DNA from 2 places in the Caulobacter sp. FG7 genome. Region 2 is predicted to be linked to the other one. Evidence: riboswitches for the same ligand, from Rfam matches in the RefSeq annotation. Region 2 holds a riboswitch; the other holds the start of a gene.
The links. Region 2 has a riboswitch for glycine ahead of ACODR1_RS12055 (TonB-dependent receptor domain-containing protein). Riboswitches for the same ligand answer to the same signal wherever they lie in the genome.

Region 1: linked by a shared signal. The riboswitch ahead of gcvT (glycine cleavage system aminomethyltransferase GcvT) and the one ahead of ACODR1_RS12055 (TonB-dependent receptor domain-containing protein) in region 2 are both predicted to bind glycine.

Annotation. Positions count from the first base shown of each region.
Region 1 is NZ_JBMDIW010000008.1:2,939-9,828, forward strand. Features, by position in the region: gene gcvPA (aminomethyl-transferring glycine dehydrogenase subunit GcvPA) at 1-1,270, opposite strand, end outside; gene gcvH (glycine cleavage system protein GcvH) at 1,388-1,753, opposite strand; gene gcvT (glycine cleavage system aminomethyltransferase GcvT) at 1,829-2,953, opposite strand; glycine riboswitch at 3,111-3,202, opposite strand; partial or broken gene ACODR1_RS08155 (hypothetical protein) at 3,308-3,412, opposite strand; gene ACODR1_RS08160 (hypothetical protein) at 3,452-3,859, opposite strand; gene ACODR1_RS08165 (site-specific DNA-methyltransferase) at 3,870-4,952, opposite strand; gene ACODR1_RS08170 (dihydrofolate reductase family protein) at 5,222-5,716, shown strand; gene ACODR1_RS08175 (alkene reductase) at 5,760-6,833, opposite strand.
Region 2 is NZ_JBMDIW010000012.1:121,616-128,505, forward strand. Features, by position in the region: gene ACODR1_RS12050 (S9 family peptidase) at 1-1,243, opposite strand, end outside; gene ACODR1_RS12055 (TonB-dependent receptor domain-containing protein) at 1,405-4,110, opposite strand; glycine riboswitch at 4,248-4,340, opposite strand; glycine riboswitch at 4,344-4,432, opposite strand; gene ACODR1_RS12060 (ABC transporter substrate-binding protein) at 4,699-5,745, opposite strand; gene ACODR1_RS12065 (response regulator transcription factor) at 5,833-6,495, shown strand; gene ACODR1_RS12070 (sensor histidine kinase) at 6,492-6,890, shown strand, end outside.

The DNA of each region.
Region 1 (6,890 bases), on a different contig from region 2:
CCAGCAGCACGTTGTCCAGGCCCGCGCCCGGCTCCAGGCGCGAATAGGGCACGCCGGCGATGACGCCGTGGGCGGCCAGGGTCTCGACGACCTCGGCGGCGTCCTTGGGCAGGCGCACGGCGAACTCGTTGAAGAAGCGCGGGGTGAGGATCTCGACGCCCGGGATGGCCGCCAGGGCCTTCGCGGTCGCCAAGGCCTTATGGTGGTTCAGCGAGGCCAGCTGGCGCAGGCCCTGCTCGCCCAGCAGGCTCATGTGGATCGAGAAGGCGAGAGCGCACAGGCCGCTGTTGGTGCAGATGTTGCTGGTGGCCTTGTCGCGGCGGATGTGCTGCTCGCGGGTCGACAGCGTCAGCACGAAGCCGCGCTTGCCGTCGGCGTCCACCGTCTCGCCGCAGAGGCGCCCCGGCGCCTGGCGGACGAACTTTTCGCGGCAGGCGAAGAGGCCGACGTAAGGACCGCCGAAGTTCAAGCCGTTGCCGATCGACTGGCCCTCGGCCACGGCGATGTCGGCGCCCATGGCGCCCGGCGACTTCAAGAGGCCGTAGGAGACGGCCTCGGTGGTGACGACGATCAAGAGGGCGCCGGCGGCGTGGGCGGCCTCGGCGATCTTGGAGACGTCGGTGGCGGTGCCGAAGACGTTGGGGGTCTGCACCACGACGCAGGCGGTATCGGCGTCGATGGCGGCGATCACCGCGTCCTCGGCGTCGATGGCGGCCGGCAGGCGCTGCGTGGTCACGCCGGCGGCGTGGGCCAGGGTCTCGACGGCGCCGACATATTGCGGGTGGACGCCGCCCGACAGCACGGCCTTGTTCTTGCGGGTGACGCGCTGGGCCATCATCACGGCCTCGGCCGTGGCGGTCGAGCCGTCATAGAGCGAGGCGTTGGCCACATCCATGCCGGTCAGGGCCGCGACCTGGCTCTGGAACTCGAACAGCACCTGCAGCGTGCCCTGGGCGATTTCCGGCTGGTAGGGCGTGTAGCTGGTCAGGAATTCCGACCGCTGGATGATGTGGTCGACCGTGGCCGGCACGTGGTGGCGATAGGCCCCGGCCCCGACGAAGAACGGCCCCTCGGCCGCCGAGCGGTTGCGGCGCGACAGGCGCAAGAGCTCGCGCTCGACCTCGATCTCGCCGGCGTGATGGGGCAGGTCCACAGGCTCGCTGCGGCGGGCGACGGCCGGCACGTCGACGAACAGCTCGTCGATCGAGCCCGCGCCGATCACGCCGAGCATGTCGGCGCGGTCTTCGGGGGTCAGGGGGAGGTAGCGCATCAATCAGGTCCTTCTCCCTTCCCCCTTGATGGGGGAAGGGGCGGGGATGGGGGTGTCTACTGCGGTGGGGTCACCCCCAACCCTGCCCTTCCCCCATCAAGGGGGAAGGGTTCTTCCTTAAAGCGTCGCCAGGAACGCCTCGTAGGCGTCGCGGTCCATCAGGGCGTCGACCTCGGCCGGGTTGGAGAGCTTCAGCTTGGCGAACCAGCCGCCGCTTTCCGGCAGGGCGTTGACGGTTTCCGGCGCATCGCCCAGCTCGGCGTTGGCTTCGACGACCTCGCCCGACACCGGGGCGTAGACGTCCGACGCGGCCTTGACGCTCTCGACGACGGCCATTTGGTCGCCTTGCTTGACGACCTTGCCGACTTCGGGCGCCTCGACGAACACCACGTCGCCCAGTTGCTCGGCGGCGTAGGCGGTGATGCCGACGGTGGCGATGTCGCCTTCGACGGCGACCCATTCATGGTCCTTGGTGAAGCGCATGGTCTGGCCCTTTCGTTTTTGCTGGCGACGCGACGGACGCCAAAACCGGCGTCCACTTTTGGCTGTCGCGTCGGCTTAGAGTTTGCGGACGTAACGGGTGGGAACGAACGGGGAGGCGACGACCTCGGCGGCCGCCGGCTTGCCCCGGACGATGACTTTCAGGGTCGCGCCGATCACGGCGTAGGCCGGGGGCACGAAACCGATCGCGATGGCGCCGCCGAAGCTGGGGCCAAAGCCCCCGCTGGTGACCTTGCCAATGACGTTTCCGTCGGCGTCGGCGATGTCGGCGCCTTCGCGGGCCGGGGCGCCTTCCAGCACCTTCAGGTTCACACGGACGCGGGCCAGTTCGCCGGCCAGTTCCTTGGTGATCCGTTCGGCGCCCAGGAAGTCGCCGGCCTCGCGGCGGCTCTTGCCGACGGCGAAGTTCAGGCCCGCCTCGATCGGCGAGACCGTCTCGTCCAGGTCGTGGCCGTAGAGCGGCAGGCCCGCTTCCAGGCGCAGGCTGTCGCGGGCGCCCAGGCCGATCGGCTTGACCCGCTCGTCTTCCAGCAGGGTGTTCCAGATGCGGGCGGCGTCCGAGGCCGGGACCGAGATCTCATAGCCGTCCTCGCCGGTGTAGCCCGAGCGCGAGATGATGGCGTCGACGCCAAACGCGGTCAGGGCGCGGGCGTCCATGAACACCATGGCGGCGGCTTCCGGAACGTGGGCGGCCAGCACGGCGGCGGCCTGCGGGCCTTGCAGCGCCAGCAGCGCGCGGTCTTCCAGGCGCTCGACGCTGGCTTCACCGGCCAGGGTCTCGGCGATGATCTTGTAGTCGTTGTCCTTGCAGGCGCCGTTGACCACCACGAACAGCCCATCGTCGTCGGGACGGGCGGTCATCAAATCATCGATGATCCCGCCTTCGGCGTTCAGCAGCACGCCGTAGCGCTGCTTGCCGGCCTTCAGGCCCTGGTAGTCGGCCGAGACCACCTTCTCGAAGCTTTTCGCCGGGCTTGTTTCACCATTGGCGCCGCGGATGCGGGCCTGGCCCATGTGCGAGACGTCGAACAGGCCCGCGTGCTCGCGGGTCCAAAGGTGCTCTTTCAGCACGCCGTCCTTGTATTGCACGGGCATGGAATAGCCCGCGAACGGCACCATGCGGGCGCCGGCCGCCACGTGGGCGTCGAACAGCGGGGTCTTCTTGAGGTCGTCGGTGGACACGCGGCGGGCTCCGAAACGGGGTCGGCGACGGTTCCGGCTTCCGCCGGTTGGTCGCGCCCCCGCTGTCCCTTAGGCCTGAGAGATTCCGGCCCCTCTCCAGAGAGACCTTGCTCCTTCGGCGAGCCGCCCTTTCGGGAAGGCTTCTTTCCAGCGTTCCTAAACCCGCGCGGTCCTTTTGCCTGAGCGTTTCCGGGGCGGTTGCGCCTTCGGCCTCGGGACACGAATCCCGATGTCTCCCGCGAGGGTCAGGGGCTCAATGAGCGAGGGGCGGGGCCGAGTCAAGCGGGGTGGACGTCAGGTTGTCGGAGTACCCGGCGACGCCTCGATTCAAGGCGTGCAGCCAACCCTTGATCGTCATCCCGGGCGGAGGCGCGAATGCGCCGCAGACCCGGGACCCAGGGGCGACTGCATTGCGCCGGCCCCTGGGTCCCGGCTCTCCGCTACGCTGCGGCCGGGATGACGAGGTTTTGGAGTGAGCCGATAGAGGCTGGCGCCCCCTCAGTTCTTCTTCACCGCGCCGCCCTGGCCGATGAAGCCGATGATCAGGAACTGCAGCACGCTGCCCATCTCCACCCCGAGCAAGGCGATGCTGAGGCAGAGCTGCGGGCTGACGACGGGCCTTGCGATCTCGGGCGGGCCGCTGATGAAACTCCAGGCGAAGAAGGCGCAGACGATGATCGCGCCGATGACCGGGCCCAGGAAGGCCAGGTTGGCGCGGGCGCCCAGCCGTCTCCGCCCGATCAGCAGCAGGATGGCGCAACCGACCGCCTCGATGGCCGACCCGAGATAGTTCCAGAACGAGCCGAGCGGCGTCTGGGGCAGCGCCGAAACGCACAGCATGGTCAGCACGATCGCCAGGCAGCCGATCGTCCAGTAGCGGCGAACGCCGATGGGGCCTTCCTTCACTTGAAGGCGATCAGGCGTGCGGCATGGCCGCGCGCACCTGGGCGCGCAGCACGTCGATGGGGGCCAGGCCCGCGTCGGTCTTGAAGTGCCAGTAGGTCCAGCCGTTGCAGGCCGGAGCCGACTGCACCATGGCGCCGATCTTGTGGATCGAGCCGGTCAGGTCGCCCACCGCGATCGAGCCGTCGGGACGCACCTTGGCCGCGTGGGCGCCCTTGGCGCAGTAGAGGGTGTCGCCCGGATGCAGCAGGCCGTTCTCGACGATGGCCCCGAACGGCACGCGCGGCTCGGCGCGCTTGGAGCCGGTCATCTCCAGGTCCTGCGGCGCGATCGGCGTCACCTGGGCGATGCGGGTCTTGGCGTGCTCGATATATTCGGCCTCGCGCTCGATGCCGATGAACTTGCGGCCCAGGCGCTTGGCGGCGGCGCCCGTGGTGCCGACGCCGAAGAACGGATCCAGGATCACGTCGCCCGGCTTGGTGGTCGACAGGATCACCCGGTAGAGCAGGGCTTCCGGCTTCTGGGTCGGGTGGGCCTTCGCCCCGTCGGCGCCCTTGATGCGCTCCTCGCCGGTGCACAGCGGGATGGTCCAGTCCGAGCGCATCTGCACCTCGTCATTGGCCATCTTCAGGGCGTCGTAATTGAAGGTGTAGCGCTTGGCGTTCTGGCTCTTGGAGGCCCAGATCAGGGTCTCGTGGGCGTTGGCGAAGCGGGTGCCCTTGAAGTTGGGCATCGGGTTGGTCTTGCGCCAGATGACGTCGTTGAGGATCCAGAAGCCCAGGTCCTGCACCGCCACGCCGACGCGGAAGATGTTGTGGTAGCTGCCGATCACCCAGATCGCGCCGTCGTCCTTGAGCACGCGGCGGGCGGCCTTCAGCCACTCGCGGGTGAACTTGTCGTAGGCCGCGAAGCTCTCGAACTGGTCCCAATGGTCGTCGACCGCGTCGACCTTGGAATTGTCCGGACGCAGCAGGTCGCCGCCAAGCTGAAGGTTGTAGGGCGGGTCGGCGAAGATCAGGTCGACCGACTTTTCGGGCAAGGCGTTCATCGCCTCGATGCAGTCGCCCTGAATGATGGTTTCCGGCCCGAACGACATGTCCGCTTCCTTGCAAAACACCTAACGGAATCATGGAGTCCCGTGGTTACCCGGGAATGAACGGTCATGGTTAGCCACTGGTTAATCGCGATTCGAAAAGTGGTTAATGGTGGTTGATGTTCTGCAAATGTTCTCTATCGTGGACTCGACCGGGACGCGAAGGGCTCGGGCGCTTTGACGACGTTGGGGGGCGTGAGGGGGCATGGCGCTGATCCGCGGGTTCATCGCGTCCAGCCTCGACGGTCGCGTCGCCGACGCCGTTCCGAAAAGTGGATCCCGGCTACGGCGCCTTCATCGATCTGGTAGGCACCGTGGTCATGGGCCGGGCGACCTATGACCAGATCCCGAGCCTCGGCATGAGCTGGCCCTATGCCGGCAAGCGCGGCTTCGTCGTCACCTCGCGGCGGGGCGACCCGGTGCAGCGCGGGGTGCGGTTCTGGCGCGAGGGGCTGCCGGCCCTGGTCGACCGCCTGCGCGACCTCGACGACGGCGACGCCTGGGTGGTGGGCGGCGCGGGGCTGCTGGCCGCCTTCGCCGAACAGGGCGCGCTCGACCGCCTGTCGCTGCTGATCGCCCCTGTGCTGCTGGGCGAGGGCCCGCCGCTGTTTCCCGCCCGCGCCGGACCGCCCAGGGGCCTCGTCCTGCGCGGGACGGCCGCCCTGGCCATGGGCGTGGTGCGGCTGGACTACGAGCTTCTGCCGATCAAGGCGGGACGGGGAAGGGGCCGGGCGACGGGCGAGGCCGGCGAGGGGGCGCAGGCTTGAGGATGGAGGGTCCCGTCCGTGTGGGCGGGACCCTCGCGCCCGGTCAGGCGGGAACCGTCTCTTGCAGGCTCGGATAGTCGGTGTAGCCGCGCGCGTCGCCGCCGAAGAAGGTCATGCGGTCGGCGTCGTTGAACGGTGCGCCGGTCTTCAGGCGCTCGACGAAGTCGGGATTGGCCAGCACGGCCTGGCCGTAGGCTTCCAGGTCGGCCAGGCCCGAGGCGACGTCGGCGCCGATGTCCTCGCGCGGCCGACCCGGGCGGTTGAGGATCAGCACGCCGCGCCACAGCTTGCGGATGTCGGCCAGCAGGGCCTCGTCGCCCTGGTGCATGACGTGCACATAGGCCAGGCCCAGCTTGTCGAGTTCGGCGACCAGGTGGCGGTAGAGAGCCGGGCCTTCGGCGCCTTCGTCGATGCCCCACAGCGTCGTGCCGGGCGACAGGCGGATGGCGGTGCGGTCCGCGCCGATCTCCTCGGCGATGGCGGTCGCCACCTCGATGGCGAAACGGGCGCGGTTCTCGATCGAGCCGCCATAGGCGTCGGTGCGGGTGTTGGCGCTGGGGGCGAAGAACTGCTGCACCAGATAGGCGTTGGCGCCGTGGATCTCGACGCCGTCGGCGCCGGCCTCGATCGCCCGTCGCGCCGCCTGGCGGAAGTCGGCCACGGTCTGGCGCACCTCGTCGGTGCTCAGGGCGCGGGGCGTGGGAATGTCCTGCGGACCCGTGGCGGTGAACATCGGCGCGCCCGGGGCGATGGCCGAAGGCGCGACGCCCTGGCGGTGGTGGGGCGTGTTGTCGGGATGCGACATCCGCCCGGCGTGCATCAGCTGCATGAAGAGGCGCCCGCCCTTGGCGTGGACGGCGTCGGTCACCGCGCGCCAGCCGGCGACATGGGCGTCGGCGTGGATGCCGGGCGTGGTCAGGTAGCCCTGGCCGTCCTCCGACGGCTGCACGCCCTCGGTGACGATCAGGCCAAGGCCGGCGCGCTGGGCGTAGTAGCGGGCCGCCAGTTCGCCGGGCGTCCCGTCGGGCTGGGCGCGCGAGCGGGTCATCGGGGCCATGGCCAGGCGGTTGGAAAGATCGATCCGGCCCAGGCGGACGGCGGTGAAGAGGGGGCTCATCGGGTGGCTTCCTTGTGGTGCGAGGCCACAGATGGCAAAGCGTGTGGTCGGCACAAA
Region 2 (6,890 bases):
GGAACTTGGCCGGGTCGGGCTGGTAGAGGAAGCCTGAGACCGTCTCGCCGTCGAAGCTCTTGATCTCCACGAGGCGCGGCTCGACGTTCCTGGCGGGATCCAGGCCGCCGGTCTCGCTGTGGGTCCACTGGGTGACCTTCAGCGTCCTGGCGTCGATCGAGAAGGCGTCGCCGGCGACCTTGGCCGACGACATCGACAGGCCGATCTCGCCCCACGGCGAGATCTCGATGGCCGGACCGATGCTGTAGGGGATGACGCCCCCCGGCAGACCTTCGACGGTGCGCACCGCGCCGCTGGCCAGATCGAGCACCCGCACGCGCGACACGCCGGCCTCGTTGACGGCGTAGACCGCGAAGCTTCCGTCGGGCGACAGGGCGAAATCGGAAACGTCCCAGCGCGCTTCCTTGCTCACCGGCACGAAGGCCTTGGTCCTCGCATCGAGGCGGCCCAGGCGCAGGAAGTCGCTGTCCTTGTCCGAAGTCAGCCACACCGAGCCGTCGTGGGCGTAGTGGGGATCCACGAACGAGGCCTTGGCCTTCGCGTCGGTCAGGGCGGTCATCGCGCCGCTGGCCAGATCCAGCTCGTAGACCATGGCCTCGTTGATCGACATGCGATTGAGCACCAGGGCCTTTTTGCCGTCGGCCGAGAAGTCGGCGATGTTCCAGCCGCCGCCGGTGACCTTGGCGACTAGGCGGTCGGTCTTGGGATCGCGCGGATCGACCACATAGAGGTCCATGTCCGCGCCGTTGCGGCGCGACGAGGCGTAGCCGACCTGCCTGCCGTCGGGCGACCAGGCGCCGAACCAGTTGCGGCTCTTGCCGTCGGTCACCAGGCGCGGGCGGCCGTCGACCAGCAGGTAGAGCTGGTAGAACTCGTCGCCGCCGACGTCCTTCTGCAGCACCAGGGCGTCGCCGGCCGGCGACAGGGCGGCGGCCAGGATCGGCTCGGCCTCGAAGCTCAGCTGGCGGCGGTCGGCGTCGGGCCGCGCCACCGTATGCACCTGGTCGGTGCCGCCGAACCGGGTCTTGACCAGCATCGAGCGGTCGGCGGCGTTCCAGCCCAGGAAATTGGCGTGGCGGGCCTGCAGGTAGGGCGTGGTCGCCGAGACCAGCTCCTGCGGGATCGGGGGCAGGCCGTCGGCGACGATGGCGGCCGGCACGGCGGCCACGGGGGCGTTTTGGGCCATGGCGAGGCCGCCGCTCGCCGCCAGCAGGGCGAGCGTCAGGGTGAGGCGCGAGATCATGGGGAAATCACCAATCTGGGGGTGAGGCGCCGCCGGCCCGGAGGGAGGGACCGGCGGCGCGGGTATCGGCCGGGCCCGAAGCCTTTGGGGGAAGGCTCCGGACCTTGCTGGGTCTGGCGCGGCCGGCGGGGGCGACGGCGCGCGCCAGATCCCTAGCGTCCCTAGAAGCGCATCCGCGCGCCCAGGGTCACGTAGCGACCGATGACGTCGTAGTAGGGCGAGTAGAGCGAGCCGATCGGCGGCGCCTTGTCGAACAGGTTCGTGGCGTTGGCGTAGAGCTCGACGTTGTAGCCGCCCACCTCAGGCAGCTTGGCGCGCACGCCCAGGTCGACATAGGTGTAGGCCTTGATGTGGCCGTTCACGAGATCGACGGTGTTGTTGTAGTTGCCGGGCGAGATGTAGCGAGCCCGCAGGTTGGCCCCGAACACCGGACCCGAATAGTCCAGGCTGCTGACGACGCGGAACTCCGGCACGCCCAGGCCGAACGAGTAGCCCTGCGAGCGGACGTAATCGATCTCGCTGACGCCGTCGTTGGTGGTCAGGTTGTTGACCCAGGTGCCGACGGTGCGCAGGCGCAGGCGGCCGTCCAGGCTCGAGTGCACGCGCGAAGCGTCCATCGAGTAGGACATCTCCACGTCGACGCCGTCGGTCTTGTAGTTCGACAGGTTGACGTAGGTGGAGACGATCCTGGTGATCGTGTTGGCGCCGTCGCGGGTGATCCGCGAGCACATGTCCTGGTTGCCGGCGGCGCAGCGGGTGACGATGTCCTGGGCGCCGATCGTGGTGATCACGTCGTCGATGTCGATGTTGTAGTAGTCGACCGAGACGTTGAAGCCCGGGATCTGCGGCGGCGAATAGACGAAGCCGGCCGTGAAGGTCTTGGCCGTCTCCGGCTGCAGCGCCTGGTTGCCGCCGCCGTTGGTCAGCACGTAGACGCTGGAGTTGGTCACCGGGTCGACGATGGTGTTGTAGCCGGTGGTGCTGGTGGTGAAGAGCTCGGTCAGGTTGGCCGAGCGGATGTCGCGCGACTGGGTGATCCGGCCCCGGAAGCCCGGGAAGAACTCGTTGGTGGCGCCCAGCTTCCACGACCAGATCGAGCCGGTGGTGTCGTAGTCGCTGATACGGGCCGCGGCGTTGACTTCCAGCTTGTTGAGCACCGGCACGTCGCGGACGACGGGCACCAGCACTTCGGCGAAGGCTTCCTTGACCGTGAAGCTGCCCGACATCGCCGAGAAGCTGAACGAGGTGAAGGCCTTGGCCGTGTCGAGCGCGCCGACCGAGCGGTCGACCGACTCCTTGCGGGCCTCGCCGCCGACGGCGATCGAGACGGGACCGGCCGGCAGCTCGAAGGGCTCGCCGCGCAGGCTGAAGCCGCCGACGTCGAGCTTGGAAGTCTCGCGCATGCTGGGCGTGCCGGTGACATAGGCAATGGCTTCGGCCGACGGCGCGCCTTCGCCGAACAGGTTGATCGGCACGCAGTTGCTGGTCGGGTTGGTCAGGGCGACGCGGCAGACGGCCTGGCCGGTGGTCGGGCTGATGACCGAGTCCACGGCGTTGGCGTAGTTCTGGGTCAGCAGGAACCCGGGGGTGTCGATGTTGTTCTCGTTCTCGCCGTGGCTGTAGTAGGCGCTCCAGCGCCAGCCGTCGCCGAACGAACCATCCAGCGCGATCGTGCCCTGGGTGGCCACGCGCTCGAAGTCGATGGTCGAGTACGACAGGTCGCTGTTGAAGCGGCCCATGGTGAATTGGGTCTCGCCGGCGTTGGCCAGGGCGGTGCGCACGGCGGTCGGCAGGAAGGCGTTGTCGGCCTTGATCGTCAGGTTGCCGCGGTTGTGGTCGCCGAACCAGACATAGTCGTTCCACATCCGCGAGTGGCGCAGTTCGGCCGTCAGCTTGACGCTGTCGGTCAGGTCGTAGGTGACGCTGGCCATGGTGGCGTAGCGGCGCTGGGGCGTGACCAGCGGCGACAGGTCGTCGTTCGAGGGGCCTTCGCCGCCGATCGAGTTGGTGCCGCTGACCGTGCCGTAGTCGAAGTCGCGCAGGCTGCCGTCGGGATTGAAGGCCTTGCCCTTCAGCACGCCCGACATGATCAGGCCGCCATAGGCCGCGTTCGAGAAGCCGACGTCGGGCGCCAGCTTGTAGCGGCCGTCGCCGTTGGGAACGGTGGCCCAGCGGCCGATGTTCGGACGGCTGTTCTTGGGAACGACGCCCTCGTTGTTGAGGAACTCGCCGCCGATCACGAAGTGGCCGCGGCCGTCGGCGAAGCCCGTACCCCAGGCGCCTTCGACGCGCACCTGCTCGGCGTCGTCAAAGGACGAGATGCCGCCCTCGACGCCCAGCTTTCCGCCAGTGAAGTTGCGGTCGATCATGATGTTGGCCACGCCCGCCACGGCGCCCGAGCCCCATGCGGCCGAGGCGCCGCCGGTGACGACGTCGACGCCCTTGACCAGCACGCTGGGCACGACGTTCAGGTCGTTCTCGCCCGAGAAACGGCGCCCGTCGATCAGCACCAGGGTGCGGCTGATGCCCAGGCCCCGCAGGTCGAGGGGGGCGTTGCCGGCGCCGGTGTTGGTGCCGGTGGTCTGGGCCGAGGTGGTGGCGCGGAACTGCGGCAGGTCGTTCAGGGCCGCGGCGATGTTCGGACGGGCGCCGACGGCCAGGTCGGCGTCGGTGACGCGGACCGTGGGGGTCGGGGCCTGGAAGCCGGCGCGGTCGATGCGCGAGGCGGTGACGACGATCTCGCCGACGCTGTCGTCGGCCTTGTCGCCCGAGGTCTGGGCCAAGGCGACGCCGTGCAGGACGAGCGCCGCGGGCAGGATGCTGGCGCCGATCAGCAGGGCGCGGCGGGAGTGACGTGAAAATGCCAAGTGAGATCCCCTCTCAAACATGCAGTCGACAGTCGCCCCCGCCCCGAGCCGTCCATGATCTGGACGGTCCAGGAGCCGCGATCCGCCAGCGACGCACCACGCGCCGCTCGCCAGATCGCAAGGCGTTCCTCTGCCCCCGCTGTCCTGTTGGCCTGAGAGATTCGGAACGCACCGCGCCCTTGCTCCTTCGGCGAGACGCCCCTCCTGAGAGGCGCGCCTGCTTTCCAGCGTCCTTGTGCTCCGCGGTCCTTTTGCCTGAGCGTTTCCGGGGCGGTTGCGCCTTCGGCGTCGGGTAGAACCTGATCTCTTCCGCAAGAGCAGGATCAGTTAGGCCGGGCGTTCCGATGTCGGCAAAGCCGCCGGAAGCGGCACGTTTTCGTCGCGACCGGACAGGTGCGCGGGCACGTTCTTCCTGACGATCAACCCTAGGGGTTCAGCCTTCGCCCGTCGGTTTCAGCCGATCGGGGGGCCGTGACAGGTCGGTGACAGCTTCGCGGCGCGGACGGCCGGAGTAAAAATGGGCTGGCGCTCGGCCTAGCGGGCCGATTTGCACAAATAAAGATCACCGATTGCCCAGACCAAGGGCACCTAGTCGGGTTCACCCCGGGCGCGACGCCAGCGGGCCAGCATGTCCTCGCGCCGTCCCTGGTCGAAATTGGCCAGCAGGGCCGGTCCGACCCGGATCGGTCGCCCTCCCGGCGGCGGAGCCGCGCCCAGCCCCTCGCGGATCGGGGTGAGCCGCGCCTGGGCCAGGCGCCGCTGGCCCTCCTCCGACATCAGGTAGTCGAGGAACAATCGCGCGGCCTTGGGATGCGGCGCGGCGCGCGTGATGAACGCCACCCGCGCGATCGACAGGTAGTAGTCGCTGGGCACGACATAGCCGATGTCCGGCCCCTGCCCTCGCGCCCACCAGTCGGCGTAGGAGCGGTTCATGTCGTAGGCCAAGAGGTGCTGACCGGCCGTGACGCTGGCCAGGATCGGCGCGCCGGGCACATAGAGGCCGGGATCCGAAGCGGCCAGGGCGTCGTACAGCGCCCAGGCGTCCGGATAGACCACCGTGTCGCTGGACATGTAGAGGAAGCCCACCCCGCTCTTCTCCGGGTCGTACATGGCGATCCTGCCGCGCCAGCGGTCCGGGTCGTCGCGCAGGGCCGCCAGCAGCGCGGCGTGGCTGCGCGGCACGTCCTGTTCTTTCAGGAGACGCTTGTTGTAGGCAAAGACGATCGGCTCGGCGGTGACGCCGAAGCCCTGGTCACGCCACACCGCCCAGGCCGGCAGATGGCGGGCCTCGGGGCTGCGGTAGGTCTGGGCGTAGCCGTCGTTGATCAGCTTGACCTGGATGTCCATCGACGAGCTCCAGGCCACGTCGGCGACGGGCGCGCCGCTGTCGGTCTCGGCCATCACCCGCGCCTGCAGCGGGCGGGCGGCGACCTCGACCATGGTCAGCTTGATCCTGGGAAAGCGCTTGCGGAAACCCTCCGCCACCGGGCCGTAGACGCCGGTGTTCACATAGACGACCACCTCGCCTTCGCGATGCGCGCCCATGACGTCCCAGCGGCTGGTCGCCTGGCCCTCGACGCGCGGCGCGCAACCCGCCGCCAGCGTGGCCAGGCCCGCCGCGCCGATCAGGCCCAACGCCCGGCGTCTCTTGACCTCGACTGTCAATCGGCGTCGGATGGCCGGCGCTCCCCTCGTTTCGCGTCGTGACCCGCTACATCCCCGATGAAGATACTCGTTGTCGAGGATGATCCGCCTCTGCGCCGCTCGCTGACCGCCACCCTCGAGAGCGAGGGCCACCAGGCGGTCTGCGCCGAGACCGGCGAGGCGGCCCTGGCCCTGGCCCTGCCCGGCGACTTCGACGCCATGATCCTCGACATCGGCCTGCCCGACATCGACGGCTTCGAGATCCTGTCGCGCCTGCGTCGCGAGGGCTTTTCCACGCCGATCGTCGTGCTGACCGCCCGCGACGCCGTGCAGGACCGCATCGCCGGCCTGGACATGGGCGCCGACGACTATGTGCTCAAACCCTTCGACCCGTTCGAGCTGGTGGCCCGGGTGCGCGCCGTGGTCCGCCGCAAGAGCGGCTACGCCGCCCGCATCGTCACCCTTGGCTCGCTGACCTGCGACTGGGAGGCCGGCGCGGCCTGGGTCGGCCAGCGGCGGCTGGACCTGCGCCCCCGCGAATGGGCCGCGCTCAAGGCCCTGGCCATGCGCCCTGGACGGGTGGTCGACCGCGGCCAGCTGGCGGCCGAGGTGTTTCCCGACGAGCAGCCCGCCTCGCCCAACGCGCTGGAGGTGCATGTGGGTCGGCTGCGCCGCAAGCTTCAGCCCGACGGCCCGCAGCTGCAGACCCTGCGCGGCGCCGGCTACCGGCTGGATCCGTGAGGCGGCGGCGCCCGCCCAGCCTCGTCGCCCGCCTGCTGATCGCCCAGGTGGCGCCGCTGGCCCTGCTGGGCGCGGCGCTGGCCCTGGCCGGCGCCCTGGCCGCCCACCAGGTGGTGGAAAAGACCTCCGACCGGCTGCTGGCCGGCTCGGTGGCCTCGATCGTCGCCCAGATCGGCGCCGAGGACGGCCGCGCCAAGGTCGCCCTGCCGCCCTGGTCGCTGGGCCTGCTCGACAGTCCCGAGCGCGACGCGGTGTTCTACGCCGTGCGGCAGGGCCCCAGGCTGGTGACCGGCTATGACGACCTGCCCCATCCGCCGGCCCCGCCGCCCAACGAGACCGACTTCGCCTATGCGCAGATGCGCGGCTACCCGGTGCGCATCGCCCAAGCGACGGTG